Anaerobacillus alkaliphilus: one gene and its partner. Each later gene encodes a partner of the first gene's protein in a complex. Links are inferred from orthologs where the notes say so. Each region holds a gene or a part of one and is shown in the gene's direction. Other genes may lie near its edges.

What was found.
Region 2: the proteins of metK (region 1) and groL are in contact, whole or in part, in a cryo-EM structure (PDB 8P4O), measured with the Escherichia coli proteins. The link is inferred for Anaerobacillus alkaliphilus from one-to-one orthologs.

What each region holds. Positions count from the first base shown.
Region 1 is NZ_QOUX01000046.1:1,037,118-1,044,219, reverse strand. What follows is about bases 4,242-7,102. They hold metK (methionine adenosyltransferase), read left to right. Parts: upstream 4,242-4,999; coding sequence 5,000-6,205; downstream 6,206-7,102. Other genes in these bases: glgB (1,4-alpha-glucan branching protein GlgB), read left to right, coding at 6,553-7,102; pckA (phosphoenolpyruvate carboxykinase (ATP)), read right to left, coding at 4,242-4,316. Also shown: DS745_RS20255 (ABC transporter permease), read right to left, coding at 1-668; DS745_RS20250 (ABC transporter ATP-binding protein), read right to left, coding at 649-1,425; DS745_RS20245 (ABC transporter substrate-binding protein), read right to left, coding at 1,514-2,512; more of pckA, read right to left, coding at 2,736-4,241. UniProt on the Escherichia coli protein: Catalyzes the formation of S-adenosylmethionine (AdoMet) from methionine and ATP.
Region 2 is NZ_QOUX01000033.1:22,578-29,743, forward strand. The notes cover bases 695-3,619. They hold groL (chaperonin GroEL), read left to right. Parts: upstream 695-1,303; coding sequence 1,304-2,935; downstream 2,936-3,619. Other genes in these bases: groES (co-chaperone GroES), read left to right, coding at 914-1,198; DS745_RS10330 (glycoside hydrolase family 65 protein), read right to left, coding at 3,377-3,619. Outside these bases: DS745_RS10315 (CPBP family intramembrane glutamic endopeptidase), read right to left, coding at 1-482; more of DS745_RS10330, read right to left, coding at 3,620-5,668; DS745_RS10335 (sulfurtransferase TusA family protein), read left to right, coding at 6,071-6,328; DS745_RS10340 (DsrE family protein), read left to right, coding at 6,330-6,692; DS745_RS10345 (sulfurtransferase TusA family protein), read left to right, coding at 6,712-7,166.

The sequences.
Region 1 (7,102 bases):
TAGCCTAAACCTTGCTTTGATACTAAGAATTCTCCAACAATAACCCCTACCCATGAGAGACCTACATTAACCTTTAATGTAGAAATAATTGTCGGTACAGTCGCAGGTAAGATAACTGATTTAAAAGACTGTTGCTTTGTAGCACCAAATGTTTGGACAACCTTTAGGTAATTCTCATCGACTCCTTTAAAGGCATTGTAGACGACGAGTGTCGTGATTATTACTGAGATTAATGCTCCCATTGCAATAATAGATAAATAGCCTGGTCCAAGACCAACAATTAAAATTGGGCCTAGGGCAATCTTAGGCATGGAGTTTAGAACAACTAAATAGGGGTCTAGAACTCTTGATAAAAATGGTGACCACCATAGAGTTGCGGCAATAAGTGTTCCAATAACAGTTCCCAGTATAAACCCAGCAATCGTTTCAAAAAGGGTAACTGATGTATGGATGAGTAATGACCCATCCTGTACTTTTTCGAGAAATAAGTTCCATACCCTCGATGGCATGCTAAATAGAAGTGGATCAACCCAACGCATCCTAGCAGCAAGCTCCCAAGTAAAGAAAAATAATAAAAGGATTGTAAGTTGTGTAAACCTTATTTTAACCCCTTCTACCCGTTTTTTGTATTTATACTGTTCGTGTAGACTAGAGATGTTGTTCTTCAAGACTCTCCAACTCCTTCCATATTCGTTGAAAGAGCTTGTTATAATCCTGATGGTTTCTAGCTTGAAAAGGTGATAAGAGTCTTAATGTCTCGGGAACAACAAACGTATTGGATATTTTTCCTGGGCGTGATGATAACAGCACAATTCGATCTGACATGGCAATTGCTTCGCCAATATCATGGGTAACTAATATAGCTGTTTTTTCTTGTTCTTTAATTGTATATGAGACTAGATCTTCAAGCTTTAATTTTGTTTGATAGTCTAAGGCAGAAAATGGTTCATCTAATAATAAAAGTTTAGGTTCAGTGGCTAATATTCGAACTAGGGCAACACGTTGGCGCATTCCCCCGGATAACTGACTAGGATAATCATTTTTCTTATCTAAAAGCCCCATCTTTTCTAGTAATGATAACGCAAAATTTTTAGAGTTATCATTATATTTCTTCATTGTTTTTAAACCAATAGTAATGTTTTGTTCAATGGTTAACCAAGGGAATAAATAATCTTGCTGCAACATATATCCAGTTTTCGGTGATGGTCGCAAGATTTGCTGCCCCTCAATATTAATCTCTCCGTTCGTAGGTTGAAGCAAGCCTGCAATCAGAGACAATAACGTTGTTTTACCACAACCGCTTGGTCCGATTAAAGAGATGAATTCACCTGGTTCTACAGAGAGTGAAATATCTTTGAGGGCGGTTGTTGCAGCTTCTTGTGAAAAAAATGTTTTGTTAACATTTTTAATCCTGACAATCGACATTGCAAAAAACCTCCCCTTTCGACTGAGTGAAGAGGAGGCTAGTATAAAACGTATCAAATTTTACACTAACCACTCTTCTGAACTATGTTTACTTCGTTACTTTATCTGCAATATCAGTATTGACTAAGTCCTGATAATTAACGTGCATTGGCAATTCTCCAGCTTGATCCATAATGATATGAAGGTTTTCCCAGGCCTCTTCTTTAATTCTAGGAGAAGTGGCATAAGAACCCTGTGATTTATAATTTTCAACAACACTTTTTATGACTTCCATATCTGTATCACTAAAAAATGGTTGAATAGATTTTGCAATCTCTTCTGTTGAACTAGACTGAACCCATTGTTGAGCTTTATATAAGGCTCTTGTAAAGCGCTCAAGCACATCACCATTTTTTTCAATATAACTCTGTTTTGCCATAAAGCCTGTGTAAGGGACGGTTCCAGACTCAGCACCAAAGGAAGCAACGATGTGGCCTAATCCTTCAAGTTCAAATTGTGTTGCTGTTGGCTCAAACAACTGGACAAACTGACCAGTTCCAGATGCAAAAGCACTTGGGATATTTCCAAAATCGATATTTTGAATGAGATTTAAGTCGTTCTGAGGGTTAATTCCATGTTTTCTTAATACATGCTCACCAACCATCTGTGGCATACCGCCTTTTCTTTGACCAAGGAACGTACTTCCTCTCAACATATCCCAATCAAAATTTTCAATAGGTTCTCTAGATACTAGAAATGTGCCATCTGTTTGTGTTAAGGCTGCAAAGTTAATAGGGGGGTCATTTGCCCCTTGTGCATATACATAGATAGAGGTTTCAGCTCCAACTAGAGCCACATCTGCACCATTAGCCAAAAGGGTAGTCATAGTCGTGTCTCCACCCCATGTAGTAGTTAAGTCAATTTCGATGCCTTCTTCCTCAAAGAAGCCCTCCGAAATAGCTACATATTGTGGTGCGTAAAATATTGATCTTGTAACTTCAGCTACTCGAATGGTGTCTGTTTCTTTTGAGGACGAACAACCAACAAATAGTAGTGCAGCTAAAGACGTCATTAAACTTAAAAAAATCACCTTACTAAAACCTTTCATGTAAACTCCTCCTGATAAAACGAATAGATAATCTTGTGATGTGATAGTCTATGTTCATTCGCCTAGATGTGTGTGTAAGTTCCATAAAAAATTTGGGCTTCAGAGGAAGGTTCTAGATTTATAGAGAAATAAAAAAACGCTTAGAATTAATGAACTGCACCTCCAATTGTTAGTTGTGTCTAACAATGGGGGTGCAGTTCATAACTAAGCGTTTAAACTATAATTAGAATTTTGGCCCTGCATTACGAATGATATCAGAAACCTTATCAAACTTCATGAAGTTTTCTTGGAACTTCGACGCAAGTTCTTTAGCTTTATTATCATATGCTTCTTTATCTTCCCATGTTTCTTTTGGTTGAAGTACTTCATCTGGTACTCCAGGGCATCTTGTAGGAATGTGTAAGCCAAAAATTGAATCAACGACTGTTTCCACTGAATGAAGTTCTCCTAGTAAAGCTGCCTGAACCATCGCGCGAGTATAAGTTAAATTCATACGTTTGCCGACGCCATATTGGCCACCAGACCAGCCCGTGTTAACTAGAAAAACTTGAACATCATGTTGATTGATTTTTTCCCCTAGCATCTCTGCATATCGGTACGCAGGTAGTGGTAAGAATGGTGCTCCAAAACATGTTGAGAATGTTGCTTCTGGGCTTGTTACTCCACGCTCTGTTCCCGCTAATTTACTCGTATACCCAGACAGGAAGTGATACATTGCCTGTTCTTTCGTTAACTTGCTTATTGGAGGTAATACTCCAAATGCGTCTGCAGTTAAGAAAATAATCGTGTTCGGATGACCTGCAACACTTGGAATGACACAGTTTGGTATCAACTCAATTGGATAGGCAGCACGAGTATTTTCAGTTAGAGTTGTATCGTTGTAGTCTGGTGTTCGGTTTTCATCTAACATAACGTTCTCGAGTACAGAGCCAAAACGAATTGCATTAAAGATTTCAGGCTCTTTTTCCTCAGTAAGGTTAATACATTTTGCGTAGCAACCACCTTCAATATTGAAGACACCCGTGTGCGACCAGCCGTGCTCATCGTCTCCAATTAGGTGACGACTTGGATCAGCAGATAAAGTTGTTTTTCCAGTTCCAGAAAGCCCGAAGAATAAGGCAACATCACCTTCATCACCAACATTAGCTGAACAGTGCATAGATAGCACATTTCGCTCAGGTAATATATAATTCATAATTGAGAAGATTGATTTTTTAATTTCTCCTGCATATTCAGTACCTCCAATTAGGACAGTACGTTTTTCAAATGATACAATAATAAATGTCTCAGATTTCGTACCATCTAGATTTGGATCCGCTTTAAAACCAGGAGCTGAGATTACAGTAAATTCAGCTTCATGTGTAAGTAACTCTTCTGCATTTGGACGAATAAATAATTGACGAGCAAAAAGATTATGCCAAGCATACTCGTTCACTACTCGGATCGGAAGTCGATAACCAATATCAGCTCCAGCAAAATTTTTAGAAACAAAAACCTCATCTTTAGTTTCTAAGTATGCAAGGACCTTTTTATATAAGTTTTCAAAGACTTCTTTACTAATTGGTTGGTTTACAGACCCCCAATTAATTTTCTCTTTAATAGACGTTTCTTCAACGATATATTTATCCTGTGGTGAACGACCAGTATATTTACCAGTAGTTGCACGTAGGGCACCAGTAGATGTTAGAATTCCTTCTTTTCTTTCAAGAGCTCTTTCTACTAATTGAGAAACGGGTAAGTCATGGCTAATATTACTGCCTTTTAAAAGCTTATCTAGTTCTGTTTCATAGCTAAGTGTACTCATTCGCACCAAAACCCTTCCTACATAAAATTTTTTTATCATCTATTTTTCTAATATATGCAGTAAAATGTACTTTGTTATGGATTAGTATAACACATTAAAACGAATAGTCTATACTAATTGATGTTTTTCTCAGGACAATTTTTGTAGGTTATGATTTATAACAGTATATAGATAGCATTCAAAACTGTATGGTTTTTGGAGTTCTGTTGTTAGGGAAAATTCGACAAATTCAGGCAAATTTTCTAAAAACGGTTGACATTAAATAACCAGTGCGATATGATATGTCCCGAACGGATACTCTTATCCCGAGTCGGTGGAGGGACAGGCCCGAAGAAACCCGGCAACCAACACTTATAGTGTAAGCTTACAGTTTACATATCATATTAGTGAAAAGGTGCTAACCTGCAAGGCTACGGCTTTGATCGATAAGAGGGCGAAAGGCGGATAATCAAAACCTTTTCCTCTAGATTTGGAAAAGGTTTTTTTCATATGGGGCTATATAGAACGATTTTAGCCTAGTTCTTAGTGTAAACATTTTTTGAATGGTTAAGCTAAGTTTACTAACGAAATGATTTGTTCTTTCAAAAACTAAAATTCTGTTTGACTAATTAGTCAATAGGGAAAATGAGTACCGTATCAAAAGATAGCATATCCTATAGAGGATAAAGGAGGTACAATTTATTATGACAGAAAAGAAAACTCGTCGTTTATTCACATCAGAATCAGTTACCGAAGGTCATCCGGATAAAATTTGTGACCAAATCTCTGACTCAATTCTTGATGCTATTTTAGCTAGTGATCCTAATGCGCGTGTTGCATGTGAAACATCAGTAACAACAGGATTAGTACTTGTAGCTGGAGAAATCACAACGTCTACATATGTTGACATTCCAAAGATTGTCCGTGAAACAGTTCGTGAGATTGGCTACACTCGTGCGAAGTATGGTTTTGATTCTGAAACTTGTGCGGTGTTAACTTCTATTGATGAGCAATCACCTGATATTGCACAAGGTGTTGACCAAGCTCTTGAAGCTCGTGAAGGATTGATGTCCGATGCTGAGATCGATGCAATCGGTGCTGGTGACCAAGGTTTAATGTTTGGGTACGCAAATAATGAAACTCCAGAATTAATGCCATTACCTATTTCACTTGCTCACAAACTTGCTCGCCGTTTAACAGAGGTACGTAAAGAAGAAATTCTACCTTACTTACGTCCAGATGGAAAAACACAAGTAACAGTAGAGTATGATGAAAACAATCAACCAGTTCGTATTGATACAATTGTTATCTCTACTCAACATCACCCAGAGGTTGCATTAGAGCAAATTCAACGTAACTTAAAAGAGTATGTAATCAAGCCTGTTGTTCCAGCACACTTAATTGATGAAGAAACGAAATACTTTATTAATCCAACAGGTCGTTTCGTAATTGGGGGACCTCAAGGAGATGCTGGTTTAACTGGTCGTAAGATTATCGTTGATACGTATGGTGGTTATGCTCGTCACGGAGGCGGTGCATTCTCAGGTAAGGATCCTACAAAAGTTGACCGTTCTGCAGCTTATGCAGCTCGTTATGTTGCGAAAAACATTGTTGCAGCTGGCCTAGCTGACCGTTGTGAAGTTCAACTTGCCTATGCGATCGGTGTGGCTCAACCAGTTTCGATTTCGATTGACACATTTGGTACAGGGAAAGTGACTGAAGAGGTATTAGTTGAAGTTGTTCGTTCTAACTTTGACCTTCGTCCGGCTGGTATCATTAAAATGCTTGATCTTCGTCGTCCGATTTATAAGCAAACTGCGGCTTATGGTCACTTTGGACGTACTGATGTTGAACTTCCATGGGAGTTTACAGATAAAGCCGAAGCATTAAAAGCACAAGCTCTAAAATAAATATATGATTAAAGTGATCTTTTTCCTTTGGGAAAAGATCACTTTTTTTTGTTGAAAGCATTTTATGAATAATTTCTTATAATTGTCACAATTGGAATGTTAGATTTTGTCGTTACTGCGTAAGCGTTTACCGTTGCCGTTATAAAAAGAATTTTTTCTAAGGTTTTGTAAAAATGAATAATTATTCACAATTCTTTGTAGGATTTTGTCACAAGAAAAATATGAATTTTCACTATTTTTGGTATTAATATAGAGGTATTAGTTTTTTTGTAATAGAAATTTATTAATAGTGAAAATTTAGAAGATTTAGTAATTTAATATAGTAAAGTTAGGAAAGGAAGGGACTTGTGGGAACTACTCCAATCATAAGTGATCATGATCTATATTTATTTCATCAGGGAAACCTATTTCAAAGTTATACAGTTATGGGGGCACATCTCCTTAACGAAAAAGGGAAAAGTGGAGTTCGTTTCACGATGTGGGCACCAAATGCAGAAAATGTTAGTGTTGTAGGAAATTTCAATAGCTGGAATGGAACATTACATGAAATGAATCGAGTGAGTGAGAACGGTATCTGGTCACTATTTATTCCTGGATTAAAGGATGGAGATTTGTACAAGTATGAAATACATACTGAGAAAGGGGATATACTTCGAAAAGCAGATCCCTATGCTTTTTTCTCTGAAGTTAGACCAAATACTGCCTCTAAAGTGACATCCCTAAGCGGTTACAAATGGAATGATCAGAGTTGGTATAAACGCAAGCAACAACAAAATATATATGAGGAACCACTCTTAATCTACGAAGTACATCTAGGATCTTGGAAGCTACATGAAAATGGGGAATTCTATACATATCGCGAACTTGCCCATGAACTTGTGGATTACGTAAAGGAGT
Region 2 (7,166 bases), on another replicon or contig:
GAACTTATAATGGCAGCAATCCAGAAGTTAAAACGTTTGTATAGACTACCGAAGATAATCATCCTAAAAATAATTTCTTCTAAGATTGGTCCAATCACAGCAACTACTAAGATAAGGGCTGGTGTTGCCTTGGCTAACTCAACAATCATTTCTGTATTTTCCGAGCCAGGTTCAATCCCGAACACCGACATTTCAATAAGAACCGCTATGTATTGTGCCATAAACGCCATAAAGATACCGGCGATTGACCAAACGATGGCGTCACTCTTCGAACTACGTTCTGTACTCAAATGTCGGTTACTCATATCTTGTCTTAATAACAGTAAAATAATGATAAATCCTACAGAAAAACTAAATAACGTCCATACCCCAGGAATTTGTTCTCTCTCAAAGCCCAGTATCATTAATATTGGTACTCCAATAAAAGCTGATATCTGCATTAAAATGTAAGTTAGAAGCACTAACCAATATCTTTTTGTCAAAACAAAAACTCCTTTAAACTGAAGAATTTAGAAAGTTAAATACATGAACTACATTCTACATAGTACATTGTAGCATAGAAATCTATTCACTATGGTTTTGAACCCCTTACAAATATTAAATTCGCTCTGTATAAATATACTACAATAAGTCAAAAGTAATGAAGGATAATTTTTCTAGTACTATAACTATAATAGTATAAACAAAACTAGTTTATTTTCTAAATGGATGAGTAAACTTGTACGAAAAATGTAGGTTTTTCGTGGTACTTTTAGTCGAAATTCTTTTTGATAATAAACCCAAGTTTTTCTAAAAAAAATACTAAAAATACTTGCAAAATAGAATTGAAATGATTATTATAAGAATTGTGTTAGCACTCAAAGCAAATGAGTGCTAATAATAAAAATCATTTCGATGAGGGAGGTTGTTTTCCTTGTTAAGACCATTAGGTGATCGCATTGTGATCGAACAAGTAGAAACTGAAGAAAAAACTGCTAGCGGGATTGTACTTCCTGATACAGCGAAAGAAAAGCCACAAGAGGGTCGTGTTGTTGCTGTAGGTTCAGGACGTGTTCTTGAGAGCGGCGAGCGAGTTGCGTTAGAAGTAAAAGAAGGAGATAAAGTAATCTTCTCTAAGTACGCAGGCACTGAAGTTAAGCTTGATGGTAAAGAATACTTAATCCTTCGTGAAAACGACGTATTAGCGATCTTAGGCTAATCAAACGATTATTTTTTAAAAAACATAATAGCTATTCAAGATTAGTTTTTAAACATAGGTAGGGTGAGTTCCTACTACATAGAAAACTAGGAGGTAGAGTAGAAAATGGCAAAAGAAATTAAATTTAGCGAAGACGCACGTCGCTCGATGCTACGTGGTGTAGACGCTTTAGCGAATGCTGTAAAAGTTACATTAGGACCTAAGGGGCGTAATGTTGTATTAGAAAAGAAATATGGTTCACCACTTATTACAAATGATGGTGTAACAATTGCAAAAGAAATCGAATTAGAAGATGCTTTTGAAAACATGGGAGCAAAATTAGTTGCTGAAGTTGCAAGCAAAACGAATGATATTGCTGGTGACGGTACAACTACTGCGACTGTATTAGCGCAAGCAATGATCCGTGAAGGATTAAAGAACGTAACTAGTGGAGCAAACCCAATGGTTCTTCGTAAAGGTATCGAGAAAGCTACGGCTCGTGCAGTACAAGAGCTTCAAGCAATCTCTAAACCAATCGAGAGCAAAGCTTCAATTGCACAAGTTGCTGCAATTTCTGCTGCTGACGAAGAAGTAGGACAATTAATTGCTGAAGCAATGGAGCGCGTTGGTAACGACGGCGTTATCACTATTGAAGAGTCAAAAGGTTTTACAACTGAATTAGAAGTTGTAGAAGGTATGCAATTCGATCGTGGATATGCTTCTCCATACATGGTAACTGATTCAGATAAAATGGAAGCAGTTCTTGACAACCCATACGTTCTTATCACAGATAAGAAAATTGCTAGCATTCAAGAAATCTTACCAGTACTTGAGCAAGTTGTTCAACAAGGTAAGCCAATCCTATTAATTGCTGAAGATGTTGAAGGTGAAGCATTAGCAACTCTAGTTGTTAACAAACTTCGCGGAACATTCACAGCTGTTGCTGTTAAGGCTCCTGGCTTCGGTGACCGTCGTAAAGCTATGCTTGAAGACATCGCTACATTAACTGGTGGTGAAGTAATCACTGAAGATTTAGGTCTTGACCTTAAATCTACAAATATTACACAATTAGGTCGCGCTTCTAAAATTGTTGTTACGAAAGAACATACAACAATCGTTGAAGGTGCTGGTGCGTCTGATAAGATCGCAGCTCGCGTTAACCAAATTCGTGCTCAATTAGAAGAAACAACTTCTGAGTTTGATAAAGAAAAACTTCAAGAGCGTCTTGCTAAATTAGCTGGTGGAGTAGCAGTAGTTAAAGTCGGTGCTGCAACTGAAACTGAGTTAAAAGAGAAGAAGCTTCGCATTGAAGATGCTCTTAACTCAACTCGTGCAGCTGTTGAAGAAGGTATCGTAGCTGGTGGTGGTACAGCACTAGTTAATGTTATCGCAGCAGTAAGAAGCATCGAAGCTGAAGGCGACGAGCAAACAGGTGTAAACCTAGTATTACGTGCTCTTGAAGAGCCAGTTCGTCAAATCGCTCACAACGCTGGTCTTGAAGGTTCAGTAATCGTTGAGCGCTTAAAGAACGAAGAAGCAGGTATTGGTTTCAACGCAGCTACTGGTCAATGGGTAAACATGATCGAAGCTGGTATCGTTGACCCAACTAAAGTAACTCGTTCTGCACTTCAAAACGCAGCATCTGTTTCAGCTATGTTCTTAACAACTGAAGCAGTAATCGCTGATAAGCCAGAAGAAAACGCTGGCGGCGGAATGCCTGACATGGCTGGCATGGGCGGTATGGGCGGCATGATGTAATCTGCCCCTTAAACCCTTGGTATACAAGGATCCGTTGGTAAAGTGCTAACATTTTGCTAACAAAAAATAGGAAGCTTCTCATAAGTTCATTGAACTTTTGAGAGGCTTCTTTTTTCATTTCTTGGGTAACATGTAGATAGACATTTTTCGTTATTTGGTCATCCATATGGCCAAGTCGGTCCATGATTTGTTCGAGTGAGACACTTTTCTGAACCCCAAATGGTTTCTAAGGATAATGAGAACACTAAGAGAATATTCCTCATAAAAATCACCTCCTGTAAAAACATAATAAACACTGTTCATTGGCAATCTAGAAGACATTCTTCACTCAAGAGGCTTGTTCTTCTACATCCGTCAATGTACAGAGTCCTTCCTTTTTCTTGTTAAAAGTCCCGATTTTTACCTCTTTTTAAAAATCTCATGTAAATCGACTTTCCGTCCTTAGGTAAGAAGTGGTACATGAAATGATTGATTTGGGCTTAACTTTACTATTTGGTCATAAACTCTTACAGCAACATGGTCTCCTTTGTTAAGAGTAAGGGTGATTTGGTCCACGTGAATTTTTATATGTATAACCTGTTCAATGTATTTTATATTGAACTCGTATCCTGACCAATTTACAGGAAGCGACGGAGCAAGAGAAATGCCTTCTTCTTTTAGACGCAAACCAGCAAATCCAAATACGATTGCCATCCAGGTTCCTCCCATATTTGCCATATGAAGTCCGTCTTTCGTATTACCATGTGTATTGTCTAGGTCAAGACGAGCTGTTTCAATAAAATACCTATAGGCTTTATCTGCGTAACCAATCTTTGCTGCCATAATACTAAATACTGCGTAAGAAAGGGATGAGTCATGCGTTGTAACCTTCTCATAATAATCGTACGATCTTTGAATCGTGTCAAAATGTTGCTCATCCTCTAACAAGAAATGAGCAAGGACAGTATCAGCTTGTTTACAAACTTGATAACGATAAAGAGTTAGAGGGTGGTAGTGTAACAACAGAGGGTACTTTTCCCTAGGTGTATTTTCAAAATCCCAGATTGCTTTATGTAAAAATGTATCGTCCTGGGGATTAATTCCAAGTTTTTCATCATAGGGGAGATACATATCATCAGCAATCTTCTTCCATTCTAAAACCTCTTCATTTGTAACTTGTAAACGTTGTTTAAGTTCATGGAAGGTATCTTGACTCTGCTTACTTAATAAATCATAGGCCTTAAAAGCCCAACTAAGATTATGCTTTGCCATAACGTTTGTATAGTAGTTATTATTAACAAGGCAAGTATACTCATCAGGTCCTGTAACCTCATCAATTTTGAAAGCTCCTTGATCATAGTGTCCTGTATCGATCCACAAACGAGCGGTTTCAATTAATAATTCTGCACCGTATTTTTTTAGAAAATCGAAATCATTTGTGGCTAGATAATATTGAATAAAACTGTAAGCAATGTCAGCACTTATATGATATTGTGCCGTACCTGCTGGAAAGAACGGAGAGCACTCTGTGCCTGCTATTGTTCTCCACGGGAAAAGCGCTCCTTTTGAATGTCCCATCTCTCTAGCACGAGCTCTTGCCCCGTCTAATATGTAATAACGATATAGTAATAAATTTTTTGCAATCTCAGGATGGGTCATAATAAATACAGGATTTAGGTAGATTTCAGTATCCCAAAAATAATGTCCTTCATATCCTTCACCAGACAAACCTTTTGCAGCTATATTACTCTTTTGATCCCTACCAGCTGACTGTAAAAGATGATAAAGGTTAAAGCGAATTCCTTCTTGAACATGGTCATCTCCATGAATTTGAACATCAGCTGTACTCCAAAAATTATCTAGATACTGTTTTTGTTGTTCCATTAAGGAAATTACATTTTCTTCAATTATCCCATTATGAATTTTCAGTCCGGCTTGAAAAAGATCATTTTCATGCCGAAGAGTATCAGTGTACACGTTATATTTCGTTAATTGTACAGGCTTGCATAAATCAAAGGTATATACTACTTCTATAGACTTTTCTCTAGTATGTATCTTTTCCTTGTAGTCTGTATTTAAATGGTGAGAAGTAAGGCAAGATGAACTTAAATTAGACTCCATGGTTTTTACTTCAATATAGCTATAGATATCTTTTTGTTTAACCTGTTCAACAGTAAGTCGCTTTGCATGTCCAGCAGATACTCTAGGATCTTTAGGATTCGTATAATTTGCTACATCGCCATTAATAATAGAACCCAGCTCAACCTTTCCTGTAAAGTTAACCGGTTCAATTTGAATATCAATAACAAATAATTCTTTAATAGCAAAGGAAACAAATCTTCTAAAAAGAAGTTTAATTTCTTTTCCTTTTGGTGTAAGAAAATGTACTTTTCTTTCGGTAAACCCTCTATCTAGATGAAGCATGCGTTCATAAGATAAAATCTCTCCGTCAAATAAAGAAAAGAGTTCTCGGTCATCACCTTCACCTAAATAAATATAAATAGTTTGGGAGTCAATAATATTTAAAAGCTTTTGTTGAGTCTCAGGGAATGCATATAATTTTTCCCCGTATGTAATTTTTGTCACATCATGAAACGCATTAATATATGTACCCCGAACAGAGCTCATGTCATCTCCGTAGCCCTCCTCAAAATTTCCTCTTACACCTAAGTATCCATTTCCAATTGAAAATAAACTTTCTATATTCAATAATTCAATGTTTGTTAAATCATTTCTAGTGATAGTCCAGGTCATACTCCCACTCCTTCTAAAGGGTTAAATGAAATTAAGTTACTCAGTAATAAATTATCCAATGTTTACAAATGTTATTATATAGAAAACTATTATCAACCAATCTATATTTTTTAAAAGATATCTTTACAAAGGCGAAGAGACAAGTTTTCTCTTCGCCTTAAATTGTTGTAATTTCACCCTCGATTTTCTGGGAAAAGTCCAAATCATTTCTTACTTATATTACTGTTTTTAGGATAGGGTAAAGTTCCTTGTCCCCTCCCAAGTAAACTAGTGTCAATTTTGTGTCTTATTATTATAGTTATTTACTCCACTCTTTTTATAACTTAATATTATAGGTATAATTAAATTAAGTTATAAATAGTAATAAATTGGAATAATAATAGTTTAGCTTCTTTATGAGGGGTGAGAAAAATTCAGCAACAGGTAAAGGTAGACTATGTTTATGATGCAGGGCCAGCTAGTTGTGGAGAGCTTATTATGAACATCTTTTTGAAGATGAAGGGCCTACATAAAGGAGAAATCATGGAAGTGATTTCCTACGACTTAGGGGCAGTGGAAGATGTTCCGGCCTGGTGCCGCATGCAAGGACACACATTGCTTCACACTGAAGCAAAAGGCGTAATCCAAACACATTTTTATATTCAAAAGGAGAGAGATTAACATGACAAACAAATTTCTAGTAAGTTTAACAAACGGGAAAAATGATACAGACAGAGCAACAGTAGCATTTGTCGTCGCTAACGCAGCAGTAGCCTCGGGGAAGGAAGTAGTTGTATTTTTAAATATTGATGGCGCTTACTTATCTGATAAAGGTTATGCCGACGATATCCATGAAGGTGGTTTTGCTCCATTAAAAGGTTTGATGGACCAGTTTGTTGAAGCAGGTGGACTAATTTGGGTATGCAGCCCATGTCATAAGAAGCGTGAACTAAGTGAGGACAACTTGATTGAAGGAGCAACCATCGTTGGTGGTGCAAAAGTAGTGGAGTTCCTATCCGAAGGTGCGGCATCTATTACATACTAAAATAAAGGAGCAGTTTAATATGTCTCAATTTTTTGCTCATGGTATGTGTGATGGAGGAGACCTGGATTGCGGTTCGGGACTTCTCTTAATAATTAAAAAAGCAATGGACCCATTAGAGCCAGGTGAGATACTGGAGGTTCGCAGCCGAGAACGAACAGTGGCGGACGATCTTCCAGCCTGGTGCAGGATGGTCAAACATGAGTTTTTAGGATCAGAATTAGGAGAGAACTGGACGAGTTATTTTGTACAAAAAGGTGGCAAGACCGAGACCTTGGAGAAGGACTTAGAAGCGGCTAAAGGCTATCGATGGGTAGTACGAACAAGCAACGGTAACGGATTGACAGCAAAAGTCCATTCTCGCAATCACAGCTTTATTGCTGGACAACCTGCAGAATTTAGCGTAAAGGTAGAGGCACCAAGTGCTGTAGACTATCTATTAGCTTCCCTATCCTCTTGCCTTTTGGTAGGGTTTAA